DNA from 2 places in the Rhizomicrobium palustre genome. Region 2 is predicted to be linked to the other one. Evidence: riboswitches for the same ligand, from Rfam matches in the RefSeq annotation. Region 2 holds a riboswitch; the other holds the start of a gene.
What was found. Region 2 has a riboswitch for cobalamin ahead of metE (5-methyltetrahydropteroyltriglutamate--homocysteine S-methyltransferase). Riboswitches for the same ligand answer to the same signal wherever they lie in the genome.
Positions count from the first base shown of each region.

Region 1: another riboswitch for cobalamin. It lies ahead of FHS83_RS06450 (ribonucleoside triphosphate reductase); the one in region 2 lies ahead of metE (5-methyltetrahydropteroyltriglutamate--homocysteine S-methyltransferase).

Region 1 is NZ_JAASRM010000001.1:1,423,533-1,430,795, reverse strand. It holds gene FHS83_RS06465 (sulfotransferase) at 179-1,729, shown strand; gene FHS83_RS06460 (anaerobic ribonucleoside-triphosphate reductase activating protein) at 1,726-2,328, opposite strand; gene nrdD (anaerobic ribonucleoside-triphosphate reductase) at 2,354-2,542, opposite strand; gene FHS83_RS06450 (ribonucleoside triphosphate reductase) at 2,566-4,581, opposite strand; cobalamin riboswitch at 4,679-4,891, opposite strand; gene FHS83_RS06445 (VOC family protein) at 5,137-5,517, shown strand; gene FHS83_RS06440 (cysteine hydrolase family protein) at 5,601-6,131, opposite strand; gene irrA (iron response transcriptional regulator IrrA) at 6,231-6,659, opposite strand; gene fabA (3-hydroxyacyl-[acyl-carrier-protein] dehydratase FabA) at 6,900-7,263, shown strand, end outside.
Region 2 is NZ_JAASRM010000001.1:2,405,356-2,412,618, reverse strand. It holds gene FHS83_RS10840 (ion channel) at 172-1,098, shown strand; gene FHS83_RS10835 (alpha-N-arabinofuranosidase) at 1,211-2,758, shown strand; cobalamin riboswitch at 2,885-3,094, shown strand; gene metE (5-methyltetrahydropteroyltriglutamate--homocysteine S-methyltransferase) at 3,240-5,528, shown strand; gene FHS83_RS10825 (bacteriohemerythrin) at 5,741-6,148, opposite strand; gene FHS83_RS10820 (ferritin family protein) at 6,277-6,573, opposite strand; gene leuD (3-isopropylmalate dehydratase small subunit) at 6,875-7,263, shown strand, end outside.

The sequences.
Region 1 (7,263 bases), 980 kb from region 2:
ACCGATATTTGCGAAAAGGCCCGCCTCCGCGCGGGCCTTTTTGTTTTTGCCGCTCACGATTTTACGAGGATTGTCGCAAAATCGCTCAGAGAGGCTTTTACAAATACGTAGCGACGCGCCGGTTTGGTGTCTTTCGCCCGCCTCTCTTAAACCAGCCATCCTCCGGGCGAGGGTGGTGGTGAGCGAAGCTTCCTCTAAGAAAATCAGCGCTATATTGGCCGGTGAGGCACATGCGCTGTTGCGCGCCAACCGCTTCGCCGAAGCGGAGACGCGTTTTCGCCAAGCTGTGGCGCAAGACGGCGCCGATTTCGCCCTGCGCTATAATTTCGGTGTGCTGCTGTTAAAGACGCGCCGCCCCGGGGAAGCCCTCATCCATCTCGAAGCCGCCACACGGCTAAATCCCAAAGCGCCTGAGGCCTATCGCGCGCTCGCGGGCGCGCATTTTGCCTTGGCACGGCCCGATGGCGCCATCGCCGCCTTAAAATGCTTCGTGGCGCTGGAGCCGTCAGATCAGGCGGCAATGCATGAATTGATCCGCCTCTTGATGCAGGAGGAACGCCGCGAGGAAGCCGCCGATGTGCTGCGCGCCGCGCGGGAGCAAACGCCTAGGCAGGCTTTTCTGCCGCTGATGCTCGCCAATGTGCTGCGGGTGATTGGAAAGCTCTCCGAAGCGCGGGCGGTGTTGGAGGAAGATGCCAGAACAGGCGCGGAATTCTATCTTCTCGCCGATCTTAAGCGTTTCGCCCCGGGCGATCCGGTCCTCGCGGTGATGGAGCGCTATCTTCAAACAGCCACAGAGGGCGAAGACATCGCGCTCACCAAATTCGCGCTCGCCAAAGCCTATGGCGATATCGGCGCGCCCGAGAAAGGTTTCACGCTCCTGGGCGAGGCCAACCGTTTCATGCGCCGCCGCACCTCCTATCGCGAAGCGCAGAACATGGGGCATTACGCGCGCACCCGGTCCGCTTTCACGCCCTCTTTAATGGCGCAGAAGCGTGGCATCGGCAGCGATAGCGAAGCGCCGATCTTTATTCTCGGCATGCCCCGCTCCGGCACTACCCTGGTGGAGCAGATTCTCGCGAGCCATAAGGATGTCGCGGGCGCGAGCGAGAATGGTGTCTTGCCGCCTTTGGTGACCCGCTTCATTCCGCGCTTTCCGGAAGGCGTCGCGGGCGTTGGTGATCTCAAATATTTCGCGGCGGAATATCTGAAGGGCATGGGGCGGCTGCTTGAAGGCAAGGTCCGTGTCACCGACAAATCCCTCGATAGCGTGTTCTATGCGGGGCTGTTGCACCTTGCCTTTCCGCGCGCGCGCTTCATCTGGGTGCAGCGCGATCCCATTGATACCTGTCTTTCCTGCTATGGGCGGCGTTTCGTGCAGGGTGTTCAATACGCCTATGACCTTGGCGAGCTTGGCCGCGCCTTCCACGCCTATGAGGGGCTGATGGAGCATTGGCAATCGCTGCTGCCGCCCGAGATCCTGCTCAGGGTGCGCTACGAAGAGGTGGTGGCTGATCTGGAGGGGCAGGCGCGGCGCATGCTGGATCATTGCGGCCTTGAGTTTGATCCTGCCTGTCTCGCCTTCCACAGCTCTGCGCGCCCGGTCTTCACCGCCAGCGCCGCGCAAGTGCGCCAGCCGCTTTACAAGACCTCGGTCGGCCGCTGGCGCCCATCAGACGCTGAACTCCGTCCGCTGCTCTATGGGCTGGGGCTGATGAAAGGGGCTTAAAGCCCCGTATCCGCCACGCCTTCTTTGCGGAATTCTTGAATCAGCGTCGGGCCGCAGCCGAGCGCGGCGAGATCGGCGTTGAGCCGTTCTATGGCCGCATCGTCCAAAAGCTTGGGATGCACAGTGGTACGCAATTGATGCGGCACACCGCTCTTGAGCAGCAGGGCCAGACTTTCTTTCGCCACCGCGCCCGAGCCCGGCACACCGGTGATGCTTTCATATTCGTCGAATGGCGCTTTGATATCAAAGCCGACCCAATCCAGAAGCGGCAGCACGGCGGCGAAGCGTTCCGGCACCGAGCCGCCGGTATGAAGCCCGAGCTTGAAGCCGAGCTTTTTGATTTCGCTTGCCGCGTCGCAGAGATTTCCTTGCAGCAACGGTTCGCCGCCCGAAATCACCACCCCATCCAGAAGTCCGCGCCGGTGGGTGAGGAAGCTGATCACTTCGCTCCACGCAACGCGGCCATCGCCTTTGGGGCAGCGAAGGTCAGGGTTATGGCAATAGGGGCAAGCCCAGGAGCAGCCTTGGGTGAAAACCGTCGCGACCAGCTCTCCTGGCCAGTCGCAGGTCGACCAAGGCTGCAATCCACCTACACGCAATGTTTGGTGTCCTTGCGCGGCAGCTTCACGCACAGCCGCATTTCGTTTCGACGAAATACTTGCGCTCGGCGAACTCACCGCGCTTGCCGCGGTTAAAAGAGGCGATGGGGCGGTGATAGCCCATCACGCGCGTCCACACTTCGCAGGGCTGGCGCTCTTCATCCTTCAGGATCAAAGAAGCATCGAGATCGGAAACGGAAACCTGCTGGTTCATAGCATTCATCCTGTTGGGGAGTTTTATTGCGCCGCCTGAGGAGCGGCAAGTTTTTTGGCGATCAGATCGGCATCGCATTTGGGGCAGAAGACATGCTCGCCCGCGATATAGCCGTGCTTGGGGCAAATCGAGAAAGTCGGCGTCACGGTGATATAGGGCAGCGAGAAATTGGTCAGCGCGCGGCGCACCAGCTTCATGCAGGCCTCACCCGAAGAGACGCGCTCCTGCATGTAAAGATGCAGCACCGTGCCGCCGGTATATTTGCGCTGCAGTTTTTCCTGCCGCGTTAGTGCCTCGAAGGGATCGTCGGTGAAGCCCACCGGCAACTGGCTGGAATTCGTATAATAGGGCTGATCGGCGGAACCGGCCTGCAGTATGTCCGGAAAGCGCTTCTTGTCTTCGCGGGCGAAGCGATAGGTGGTGCCTTCCGCTGGCGTGGCTTCCAGATTGTAGAGATGGCCGGTCTCTTCCTGGAAGGCGACGATCTTGGCGCGCACATGATCCAAAAATTCCAGCGCGAAGGCATTGCCCTGCATCGTGGTGATGTCTTCGGCATCGTTCGTGAAGTTACGGATCATCTCGTTGATGCCGTTGACGCCAAGCGTGGAGAAGTGATTGCGCAATGTGCCGAGATAACGCTTGGTATAGGGGAAAAGGCCGTTATCCATATGCTGCTGGATGACCTTGCGCTTGATCTCGAGTGTGGTGCGGCCGATGTCGAGAAGATTGTCGAGGGCGGCAAAGAGCGCTTGCTTATCGCCCTTATGCACAAAGCCGAGGCGGGCACAATTCACCGTCACGACACCGACCGAGCCGGTCTGTTCGGCCGATCCGAAAAGCCCGTTGCCGCGCTTTAAAAGCTCGGTGAGGTCGAGCTGCAAGCGGCAGCACATGGAACGCACCATGTTCGGCTTCAGCTCGGAATTGATGAAGTTCTGGAAATAGGGAAGGCCGTATTTCGCCGTCATTTCGAACAGACGTTGGGCGTTCTCGCTTTCCCAGGGAAAATCCGGGGTGATGTTGTAGGTCGGAATGGGGAAGGTGAAGACCCGGCCTTTGGCATCGCCCGCCGTCATCACTTCCATATAGGCGCGATTGATCGCGTCCATTTCGGTCTGCAATTCACCATAGGTGAAATCCATTTCCTCGCCGCCGATGATCGGCACCTGGTCGGCGAGATCTTCCGGGCAGGTCCAATCGAAGGTGAGGTTGGTGAAGGGCGTCTGTGTGCCCCAGCGTGAGGGCACGTTGAGGTTATAGATCAGCTCCTGAATGCATTGGCGCACCTCGTCATAGCTCATGTCATCCTTGCGGATGTAGGGCGCCATATAGGTGTCGAAAGAGGAAAACGCCTGCGCGCCTGCCCATTCATTCTGCAGTGTGCCGAGGAAGTTCACGATCTGGCCGATCGCGCTCGACATATGCTTCGGCGGGGCGGCTTCCACCTTGCCCGGCACGCCATTGAGCCCTTCGGTCAGAAGCGTGCGCAGCGACCAGCCGGCGCAATAGCCCGCCAGCATGTCGAGATCGTGGATATGGATATCGCCTTCACGATGGGCGCGTCCGGCTTCCGGCGGATAGACGTGGGAGAGCCAGTAATTGGCGGTCATCTTGCCGGAGACGTTGAGGATCAGCCCACCCAGCGAATAGCCCTGATTGGCATTGGCGTTCACGCGCCAGTCGGCGCGGTTGAGGTATTCGTTGATCGAGGTCTCGACATTGACCACGGTCTGCTTGTCGGTGCGCAGGCGGGCGCGCTTCTCGCGATAGACGATAAAGGCGCGGGCGGTGGCGAAATGGTTGGCGCTGATCAAGACCTGCTCGACCACGTCCTGAACCTGCTCGATATGCGGGGCTGATTCGGCAAAGCGGTGCGAGAGCACCTTCACCGCCTGAATGGCGAGAAGATCGGCCTCGTTTCCTTCGAATTCGCCGCTGGCTTTACCCGCGCGCTCAATGGCGGAGCGGATCTTGGCCGCGTCGAAAACTACGATTTCGCCGCTGCGCTTGACGACATGGCGAGGTGTACGGGCCGGCATAACCTGATCTTTCATGGGAGCGGAGACGCCACGTGCCTTCGCGGCGCGCAAATTCGCGCCGGCTTGGGCCCGCTGGTGCACCCCGCCCGGGGACTCGACATACGTTCAGGTTACGGCCGGTCTCCTGGCTCGCGGCGCTCCCACCGAGCCTTCCCGGCGCATCGCCAGTGGCTTTCTCGGCAAGATCCCGTCCCCAAAAACGCTGAGCACAGGGCCGCTTACAGTTGCGGGGGCAGCGCAGGCGTTACACCTGCTTCCCTTTTCACTCTTTGGAAAACTTCCTTAGAGAACCGTAACGCAGAACGACATGGTGTATGCGCCCCTGCTGAAACGTCAAGAAGTGGTGGGTGCGCATTTTGACCCGGACGAAAAATTTCACACTTGCCGGACAAAGCGTCACGCCGATTCTTGAGTGTGGAATCAAGCACTCGCACCCAAACGATGCGTGTCCGGCGTTGGCCGCATGCCCGCCCTGCCAAAAACGGGCAGCCGCTGTCCCGTTTTGGTCCTAGCCTCTCTGTGCCTGTGACTGACGGCAGAGGGAGGAAGGGACGCATGCTGGGCTATGTGACGATCGGCGCGCGAGATGTGGAAGCCTCCGGCAAATTCTACGACGCCGTGCTTGGTGCCATTGGGGAAGAACGCAAATTCGCCGACGGCGGCTGGATAGGCTATGGGCCCAAAGGGGAAGATAGCCATTACCTCTATCTCTGCTCGCCCTATGACGGCAAAGCGGCTGTTCCCGCCAATGGGCTGATGCTGGCCTTCAAGGCCAAGAGCAAAGCCGAGGTTGATGAAGCTTATGCCGCCGCGATGGCGAATGGCGGTAGCGATGAAGGCGCGCCCGGCTTTCGTCCGCCCGAAGGCAAGGAATTTTATGGCGCTTATATGCGCGATCCCACCGGCAACAAGTTTTGCGTCTATGTGAAGCAATAGAGGCTCATGCGCCCGCTTTTATTTTTCGTCATGGCCGGGCTCCGACCCGGCCATGACGATTCAGATGTTACGCCGATCCAGCTTTAAGCCCCGAAACTCACATCCGCGGCAAGCTTCAGCCGCGCGAAGCGGCCGTTCCAGATATGCTGCGTGTGGGCGATGATGGTCGCGGCGGGCAGGATCTGGCTGTCGAAGGTGGTGTGCGCGTCGGCCACCACGGTGACGCGGTAATGCCGATCGAAGGCGCTGCGCACGGTGGCATCGACGCAGTATTCGGTCTGCATCCCGCAGATGACCAGCGAATCGACCCCCGCCGCTTTCAGCTTTTGATCGAGGTCGGTGTCGTAGAAGCCGCTATTGCGCTTTTTCACCGTCACGCTGTCGCCCGGTTCAGGTGCGATATCGGAAACAAAGGCAAAGCCCGGCCCGTGCTTGTCGAACTCGTCGCCGGTCCCGCCATCATGCTGGATATAGAACACCGGCACTTGGGCGGCGCGGGCATTAGCGATGAGGTTTTTGATGCGTGCGACGACGGCCCACCCGTTGAGCGGGCCCGCGCCGTTCTCACCGCTGAACATTGCGTTCTGCACGTCGATGATGAGAAGCGCTTGCATAAAATATCTCCCGCCGGATCGTACCCGGCGAGAGTCGTGGTTTGCGGCTGGGGTTGCAACCGCAAAACGATACACGTGGCTGCTTTACTGCCGTCCGCTTTACTGGCGCTTCAGGCGAACAACCACATCCACGCGCGCGACCTGGGTGCCTTCAGGGGCTTCCGGAATATTGTCGACCGCAATGGCTTCCGAGCCGGGGATATCGGCCAGCATGCCGTCGTCTTCGTAATAGAAATGCTGATGCTCGGTGGTGTTGGTGTCGAAATAGGAACGGGTCGCATCGACCATCACCTGGCGAAGCAGGTTCGCGGCAGTGAACTGGTGCAGCGTGTTATAGACCGTCGCCAGTGACACCCGGATGCCTTTATTGACGGCTTCCGCATGCAGGGCTTCGGCAGTGAGATGGCGATGGCCGTCTTTGAACAACAGATCGGCCAGTTCGTTACGCTGCCGCGTCGGGCGAAGGCCCGCAGCTCTGAGGCGCGTCACGGCTGATTCATTCGGCGTTTCACGCATTTTCCTACGCATCACGGCGGACTTTCCTCTTCGCGGCATCTGAACCGGACGGTACGGTACCCGTCACCGGTGTCTAAACGCCATCGTTACTCCTTTGGCTCTCGCCTTTGACGGTCCGAGAGGTTATGACAATCGGGCGTCATTCATTAGAGAAGTGTACGCTAGTCGTTAGAATAGTTCTAACGTAGAAATCGTCGCAGGGGCAGTCCTGCGTCAATAGAGCCGGTTACGTTCGCTAAGAGCTTGAAGGGCATGGAAAAAGTGGATCAGACCTCTCCCGCGCGCAAGTCGCAGTTTGATTTGGCGGGCCTTATCTCTTGTGCCAAAGGGGAATTGTTTGGGCTTGGCAATGCACGCCTGCCGATGCCGCCGATGCTGATGTTTGATCGTATCACCAAGATTTCGGACAAAGGCGGCGCCCATGATAAGGGCGAAATCCACGCTGAGTTCGAAATCAACCCGGATTTGTGGTTCTTCAAGTGCCATTTCGAAGGTGATCCGGTGATGCCGGGTTGCCTCGGCCTTGATGCGATGTGGCAGATGGTCGGTTTCTTCCTCGGCTGGCTCGGCGCTCCCGGCAAGGGCCGCGCGCTCGGCGTCGGCGAAGTGAAATTCT
Region 2 (7,263 bases):
GATCGCGCATAAGCGCGACGCACGAGGGGGTGACAGTGGTATATGAGCGCGGAAAGAGTTTTTCCGCCTCCATTCTCAAAGCCCAGCCACTCTGTGTATACATAGAGCCACAAACCAATGGAGCCGTGGACTGCCCATAACCGCAGTCCCGCTGGAGCGTGTTTAAGTCCCGTGGCTAATCGTTTATCTGACCGCATCTCGCCGAAGAATTGGCGCGCCGCACCTGCCCCAGGCTCGTATATCACGCCGGGCGGGATGAAGCGCTTTGCCATCATCAAGGGCCAGGACCACACCCGCTGGACCGATTTCTATCACGCCATCCTGACCATTCCCTGGGCGCTGTTCATTCCGGTGCTGGGATTGTTCTTCGTGCTGCTCAATTCGGTCTTCGCACTTATCTACATGCTTGATCCGGGCGGCATCGCTTATGCGCGGCCGGGCAATTTCTGGGACGCGTTCATCTTCAGCGTCCAGACCATCGCCTCGATCAATTACAGCGTGATGGTGCCCAAATCCCATTACGCCAATGTGGTCGTGGTTGTGGAGGCGTTCTCGGGCATCATCAACCTCGCCCTGATCACCGGCGTGTTGTTCTCGCGCTTCTCGCGGCCCTCGGCGCGCATCCTCTTCTCCCAAGCCGCGGTGATCACCAATTTCGATGGTGTTCCGACCTTGATGTTCCGTGCCGCCAATCAGCGCGGCAATCAGATCTTGGGGGCCAATGTCTCGCTTACCTATGCCTGGCAGCACACCACACAGGAAGGCCTGATGATGCGGCGCTTCCGGGAGCTGCCGCTGGTGCGAGCGCACTCCCCCCTCTTCGCCCTCTCCTGGACGGTGATGCACCGGGTCGATGAGACAAGCCCGCTCTACGGTCAGACGACCGAAAGCCTGAAAGCCTGCCAGGGCGAGCTGATCGTGCTCCTCAGCGGCACGGACGAGACCTTGGCCGATATGGTTTTCGCCCGCCACTCCTATCAGCCGGACCGCATCCTGTGGAATCACCGGCTGGTGGACATCCTCTCCCGCCTGCCGGATGGGCGGCGCATGGTCGATCTCACCAAATTCCACGATACGGTCAGCGACGAGACTGCCTGAGCCCTCTGGGACTTCCGAACAAAAAAGCGTGACTGCCTGCGCCCATAAGGAGCGTTGCCGGGACGCTTAAGGCGCGCTATGTATTTCTCATACAAATACATTGGAGGGACATATGCGCCGCTTGGCTCCTTGGGTCATGGCCTTATCTTTAGTGAGTATTCCGGCCTTGGCCGAGGGCACGATCACAGTCTCGGTGGATACGGCCAAGCCAGGGGCCAAAATCGACCGGCACATCTTCGGTCAATTCGCCGAACATCTAGGGACGCAGATCTATGATGGCATCTGGGTCGGCAAGACCTCCAAAATTCCCAATACGGGCGGCATCCGCAACGACGTGGTTGGCGCCTTGAAAGCCTTGCATGTGCCGGTGGTGCGCTGGCCGGGCGGCTGCTACGCCGACCAATATCACTGGCGCGATGGCGTCGGCAAAAAGCGCGTCGCACGCGTGAACGCGGCCTGGGGCAATGCGCCCGAGCCCAACACCTTTGGCACCGACGAATTCATGACCTTCGCCAAGCTGATCGGCGCCGAGGCTTATATCTCGCTGAATGTCGGCTCAGGCACGGTGAAGGAGGCCGCCGATTGGGTGGAATATATGACCGCCCCCACCACCGCGACGCTCGGCAAGGAACGCGCCGCCAATGGCCATCCCGAACCCTATGCGGTCCACTATATCGGCATCGGCAATGAGAGCTGGGACTGCGGCGGCCTTATGACGCCGGAAGATTACGTCCAGCAGATGAAGCTCTATGCCCGCTTCGTCAACAACTACAACACCGCCGTGCCGACCCAGAAAGTGGCGGTAGGCCCGGGCGGCGATGACACGGTATGGACCGATGCGGTAATGGAGACCTGGAAGAAGCGCCATGGCTGGTCGTTCGACATCAACGGCATGTCGCTGCATTCCTATACCTGGGGCGCTTGGCCGCCCTCGCATCCCTCGACCGGCTTTGGCGAAGACGAATACGCCTTCATGCTGAAGGACACGCTGCATATGGAGCCGCTGGTCGCCAAACAGGCGGCGGCGATGGACAAGTTCGATCCCGAAAAGAAGATCTCGCTGACGGTGGATGAATGGGGCGCGTGGCTGGCGCCGACGCCGGGCTCCAATCCCGCCTTCCTGCAGCAGCAGAACTCGCAGCGTGACGCCGTTCTGGCCGCGCTCAATCTCAACATCTTCTTCCGCCATGCCGACCGCATCCGCATGACCAACATCGCCCAGATGGTGAATGTGCTGCAGGCGATGATCCTGACCGAAGGCAATAAGATGGTGCTGACACCCACCTATCATCTCTTCAAGATGTATGTGCCCTTCCAGGATTCCACCTTCCTGCCGGTGAGCTTCGATGCGGGCACCTATAAATTCGGCGATATCACCTTGCCGAAGGTCGATGCGGTCGCCGCCAAGACCAAGGACGGCAAGATCGTCATCGCGCTGACCAATATCGATGCCAAATCGCCTGCAAGCTTCAGCGTGAAACTGCCCGGCGCGTTGGGCACGGCAAAGGGTGAGGTTCTTTCCGCACCCAAGCTCGACAGCGTGAACAGCTTCACCGCACCCGAAACGGTAAAACCGAAAGCGGTCTCCGCCACGGTCACGGACGGCACACTTTCGATCACGCTCGCGCCCGCCTCGGTCACGGTGCTGACGCTGAACTGATTTTTCTTTTCACGATGACTTCCGGCGCTACCCGAAACGGTGGCGCCGTTTTTTTGCCCGCCGCACACCGCATATGAAGATATAAAGATTTCTTTATATGCTTGTTGACAGGCTTGCCCCTCTTCCTCTTAATGTCCGTGTCGAGGTTCTTCCGTCAGACGACCGGCGGAAGCTAAGAGGGAATTCGGTGCGCCGAGAGGCAATGCCGAAGCTGCCCCCGCAACTGTAAGCGGCGAGTGGGTGCCGATGATGTCACTGACGCAGGTTTAGCGTTGGGAAGACCGGCCCCCGCGCTGACCCGTGAGCCAGGAGACCTGCCCCGGCGAAAGAACGTCCACGGGCGGGGTGCTCCGGTGAGGCGCATGCGAGCTGGCAGGATTGCCGGTCAATTTCGCACGCGTTCTTTTCAATCTCCTCCGGGACTGGATTTACCTGCCGCCGCGCAACACGCGCGTTTGCGGCGCTTCAACGAGGCGTATCCATGTCCATTCTTGTCTCCAATCTCGGCTTCCCGCGTATCGGGACACGCCGCGAACTGAAAAAAGCGCTGGAAGAATTCTGGTCAGGCCAGATCAGCGCGGAAGTCCTGCAAACTCGCGCCAAAGCGCTGCGCGCTGGGGCTTGGGAGCGGCAAAAATCCGCCGGGATCGATGTCATCCCGAGCAATGATTTCTCACTCTATGATCATGTTCTCGACACCAGTGTGATGGTGGGCGCTGTGCCAGAGCACTATCTGATGCCGAAAGGCCCGGTGGCGCTCGACACCTATTTCGCCATGGCGCGTGGCACACGCGGGCGCTCCGGCTGCGACCTGCATGCGCAGGAAATGACGAAGTGGTTCGACACCAATTACCACTACATGGTGCCGCAATTTTTGGCGGATCAGGATTTCGAGCAGTGCACGACGAAGCCTTTGGATGAATTCCGTGAAGCCAGGGCGCTGGGCATCGCCACGCGCCCCGTTCTCGTCGGCCCGGTCACCTTCCTGCTTCTCGGCAAACCCGCGGGCGAGAAGTTCGACACGCTGCGGCTTCTGCCTGCGCTGCTGCCCGTTTACGCCTCGGTCTTGAAGCAACTCGCGGCGGAAGGCGCAGACTGGGTACAGATCGATGAGCCCTGCCTGGTGCAGGATTTAAGCGACGCCGCCAAAGAAGCGCTGCGCTTTGCCTATCAGACTCTGGCCGCCGAAGTGCCCCAAGTGAAGCTGATGCTCACCACCTATTTCGGCGGGCTTGGCGATAATCTCGAAACCGCGCTGGCCCTGCCGGTGGCGGGGCTGCATCTTGATCTGGTGCGCGCGCTGGATCAGCTCGATAGCGTGCTCGCCAAGGCGCCGGAGGACCTCACCCTGTCGCTCGGCCTTGTCGATGGCCGCAACATCTGGCGCAGCGATCTCTGCGCCAAGCTTGAAACGGCGGAGAAGGTTTTGGCGAAGCGCAAGCCTGAAAAGGTGATGCTGGCGCCGTCCTGCTCGCTCATCCATTCGCCCATCGACCTCGAGTTGGAAACCGGGCTCGATCCCGATCTGAAAAGCTGGCTCGCTTTCTCGGTGCAGAAGCTGGATGAGCTTTCCATTCTCGGCCGGGCGTTGAATGAAGGCCGCGGCGCGGTGGCAGACGCTTTGGAGGCCTCTTCGCAAGCGGCCGCAAAGCGCAAGACCTCGCCCAAGATTCACAATGCGGCGGTGAAAGCGCGGCTGGAAGAGGTGACGCCGCAAATGACGGCGCGCGCCTCTGCCTATCCCGAACGGCGCAAAGCGCAAAAAGCCTATCTCGGCCTGCCGCTGTACCCCACCACCACCATCGGCTCTTTCCCGCAAACCAAAGTGGTGCGTGAGGCACGCGCCTCCCACGCTAAAGGCATGCTCGATGATGCGGCTTACGACGAGTTCCTCCGCCGCGAGACGGAAGCTTGCGTGCGCTGGCAGGAGGAAGCGGGCATCGATGTGCTGGTGCATGGCGAGTTCGAACGCAATGACATGGTGCAGTATTTCGGCGAGCAGCTTTCCGGCTTTGCCTTCACCAAACATGCCTGGGTGCAAAGCTATGGCTCGCGCTATGTCCGCCCGCCGGTGATTTTCGGCGATGTCAGCCGCCCGAAGCCCATGACCGTGAAGTGGACGCGTTATGCCCAATCGCTCACCAAGAAGCCGATGAAAGGCATGCTGACGGGGCCGGTGACGATCCTGCAATGGTCCTTTGTGCGCGATGACCTGCCGCGCGATGCGGTGTGTGCGCAGATCGCGCTCGCCTTGCGTGATGAGCTGGCCGATCTGGAAGCGGCGGGCATTTCGGTGATCCAAGTGGATGAGCCTGCCGTGCGCGAAGGTCTGCCGCTGCGCCGCAAGGACTGGGTGCTGTATCTCGCCTGGGCGGTGGCGGCATTCCGTTTGGCGACCTCGGGCGTGGCGGACGCGACCCAGATCCACACCCATATGTGCTATGCCGAGTTCAACGACATCATCGAAGCTATCGCCGCCATGGACGCCGATGTCATCTCCATCGAGACCGCGCGCTCGAAAATGGAACTGCTCGACGCTTTTGCCGAGTTTCATTACCCCAATGAGATCGGGCCGGGCGTTTATGACATCCACTCCCCGCGCACGCCCAGCGTGGAGGAAATCGTCGCGCTGTTGAAAAAGGCGGGCGAACGTCTGCCCGCGGAGCAAATCTGGGTCAATCCCGATTGCGGCCTCAAAACCCGCAGCTGGGACGAAACCCGCCCCGCCTTGCTCAACATGGTGGCAGCGGCAAAGAAGATGAGGGGGTGATTAGAAAGGGCGCGCGGGCAATTTGCTCGCCGCCCTATTCCCACATTGTCATCCCGGGCGAGTTGGCGCGTTGCGTAGCGCGCGGCTACGAGACCCGGGATCCACTTTGAAATCTGAGCAGGCGTTAGAGTGGATCCCGGATCGCGCCCAATTGCCAGACGAAGGCATTTTTGCGGGCGCGTCCGGGATGACAAGCTTGGATGGATTAAGCCCTACGCCACGCCCATCGAGCACAAGAACGCGCAAGTGTCCTTGTCATCTTTTTGAATGTGCATGGTGAGCGAGGTGGCAAGGCGAGGCAGCACTTCGGCCCTGAGCGCCATCATATCGCCCTTAGCGGCGCAATCGCGATACTCGATCGCCTTGGCGGTGAGGAGCTCGTGATGGCGGCGATGACGCTCGGCTTCTGGATAACCGGTATTGATGAAAAGGCTCTCTTCGTGCCGGAAATGGGCGACTGTATGTTCCAAGAGCTGATCGAATAAGCGCACCGTATCGCGCGGCTCGCCTGTGCTGGCGCTATCGTAAAGCGCGTTCATCAGGCTGACGAGTTCGCGGTGCTGGTCGTCGATGGAGGCCACGCCATTACCCAAGGCCTCGTCCCATGTCATGAGTGCCATGTTCGTTTCTCTCCCCCCGCGGCTTTCTTTTTCGAGCCGTCGGAAGTGGAAACGCTACGCCTGCCGCGACAGAGGCGACATGGGCAGAATGACGCGGGGGCCCGATGCGACCCGGTCTTGGCTGGCGGCTATTCCCGCCCCATGGCCTTTTTCTCCACCTCGACAATCGGGCCATCGGTGAAGAGGTATTCCTTCAGCTCCTTGTCGAAGCGCGGCTCGCGGCGGCGGATCCATTCCAGGATCATGGCGGCGTGCTCGATTTCCTCATCGGCATTGTGCAGCAGGATCGCCTTCAGCTCGGCATCCTCGGTGTCGTCGGCACGCTGGCGGTACCAATCCACCGCTTCCAGCTCCTCGCGTAAGGAATTGATCGCGTAATGCAGATGCAGGTTGCGGCGGGAGAGCTTATGCGCGGGAATATGAATGCCCCCGCCGCCGCCTGAGAGAACCGGTGCCGTAGGCGGGGCGGGCTGGACATCTTCTGGCTTCGCGGCCGCGAAAAGCGCGGGCTTTTCCGCCAATTTTGGCTGCTTTTTGCGGCCAAAGAGGAATTTGAACATAGTGAGCCCCGTCATTAACGCCACTAAATTAGAGATATTCTAAAAAATAGAAACCCTGATGACGGCGGCGAAGTCCCCAACGCGCACGATCATTTCAAGGTTTTGTCCTTTCGATACAAGGACGTGTCTTGTGAAGACGGGGCCGAGAAGCTACAAACCGCCGGCCATGGAAGCTTTCAGCCACCTTTCGGGCGTTGCTGCGCCCCTGCCGATGATCAATGTCGACACCGACATGATCATCCCCAAGCAATTTTTGAAAACCATCAAGCGCACTGGCCTCGGTGCCGCGCTGTTCCACGAGATGCGGACCCTGCCCGATGGCAGCCCGAATCCGGATTTCGTGCTCAACAAGCCGGCCTACCAGAACGCCAAGATCTTGATCGCAGGCGCCAATTTCGGCTGCGGCTCGTCGCGCGAACACGCGCCCTGGGCGCTGCTGGATTTCGGCATTCGCTGCGTGATCGCGCCCAGCTTCGCCGACATCTTCTTCAACAACTGCTTCAAGAACGGCATCCTGCCGATCACCCTGCCCCAGAGCGAAATCGACAAGCTACT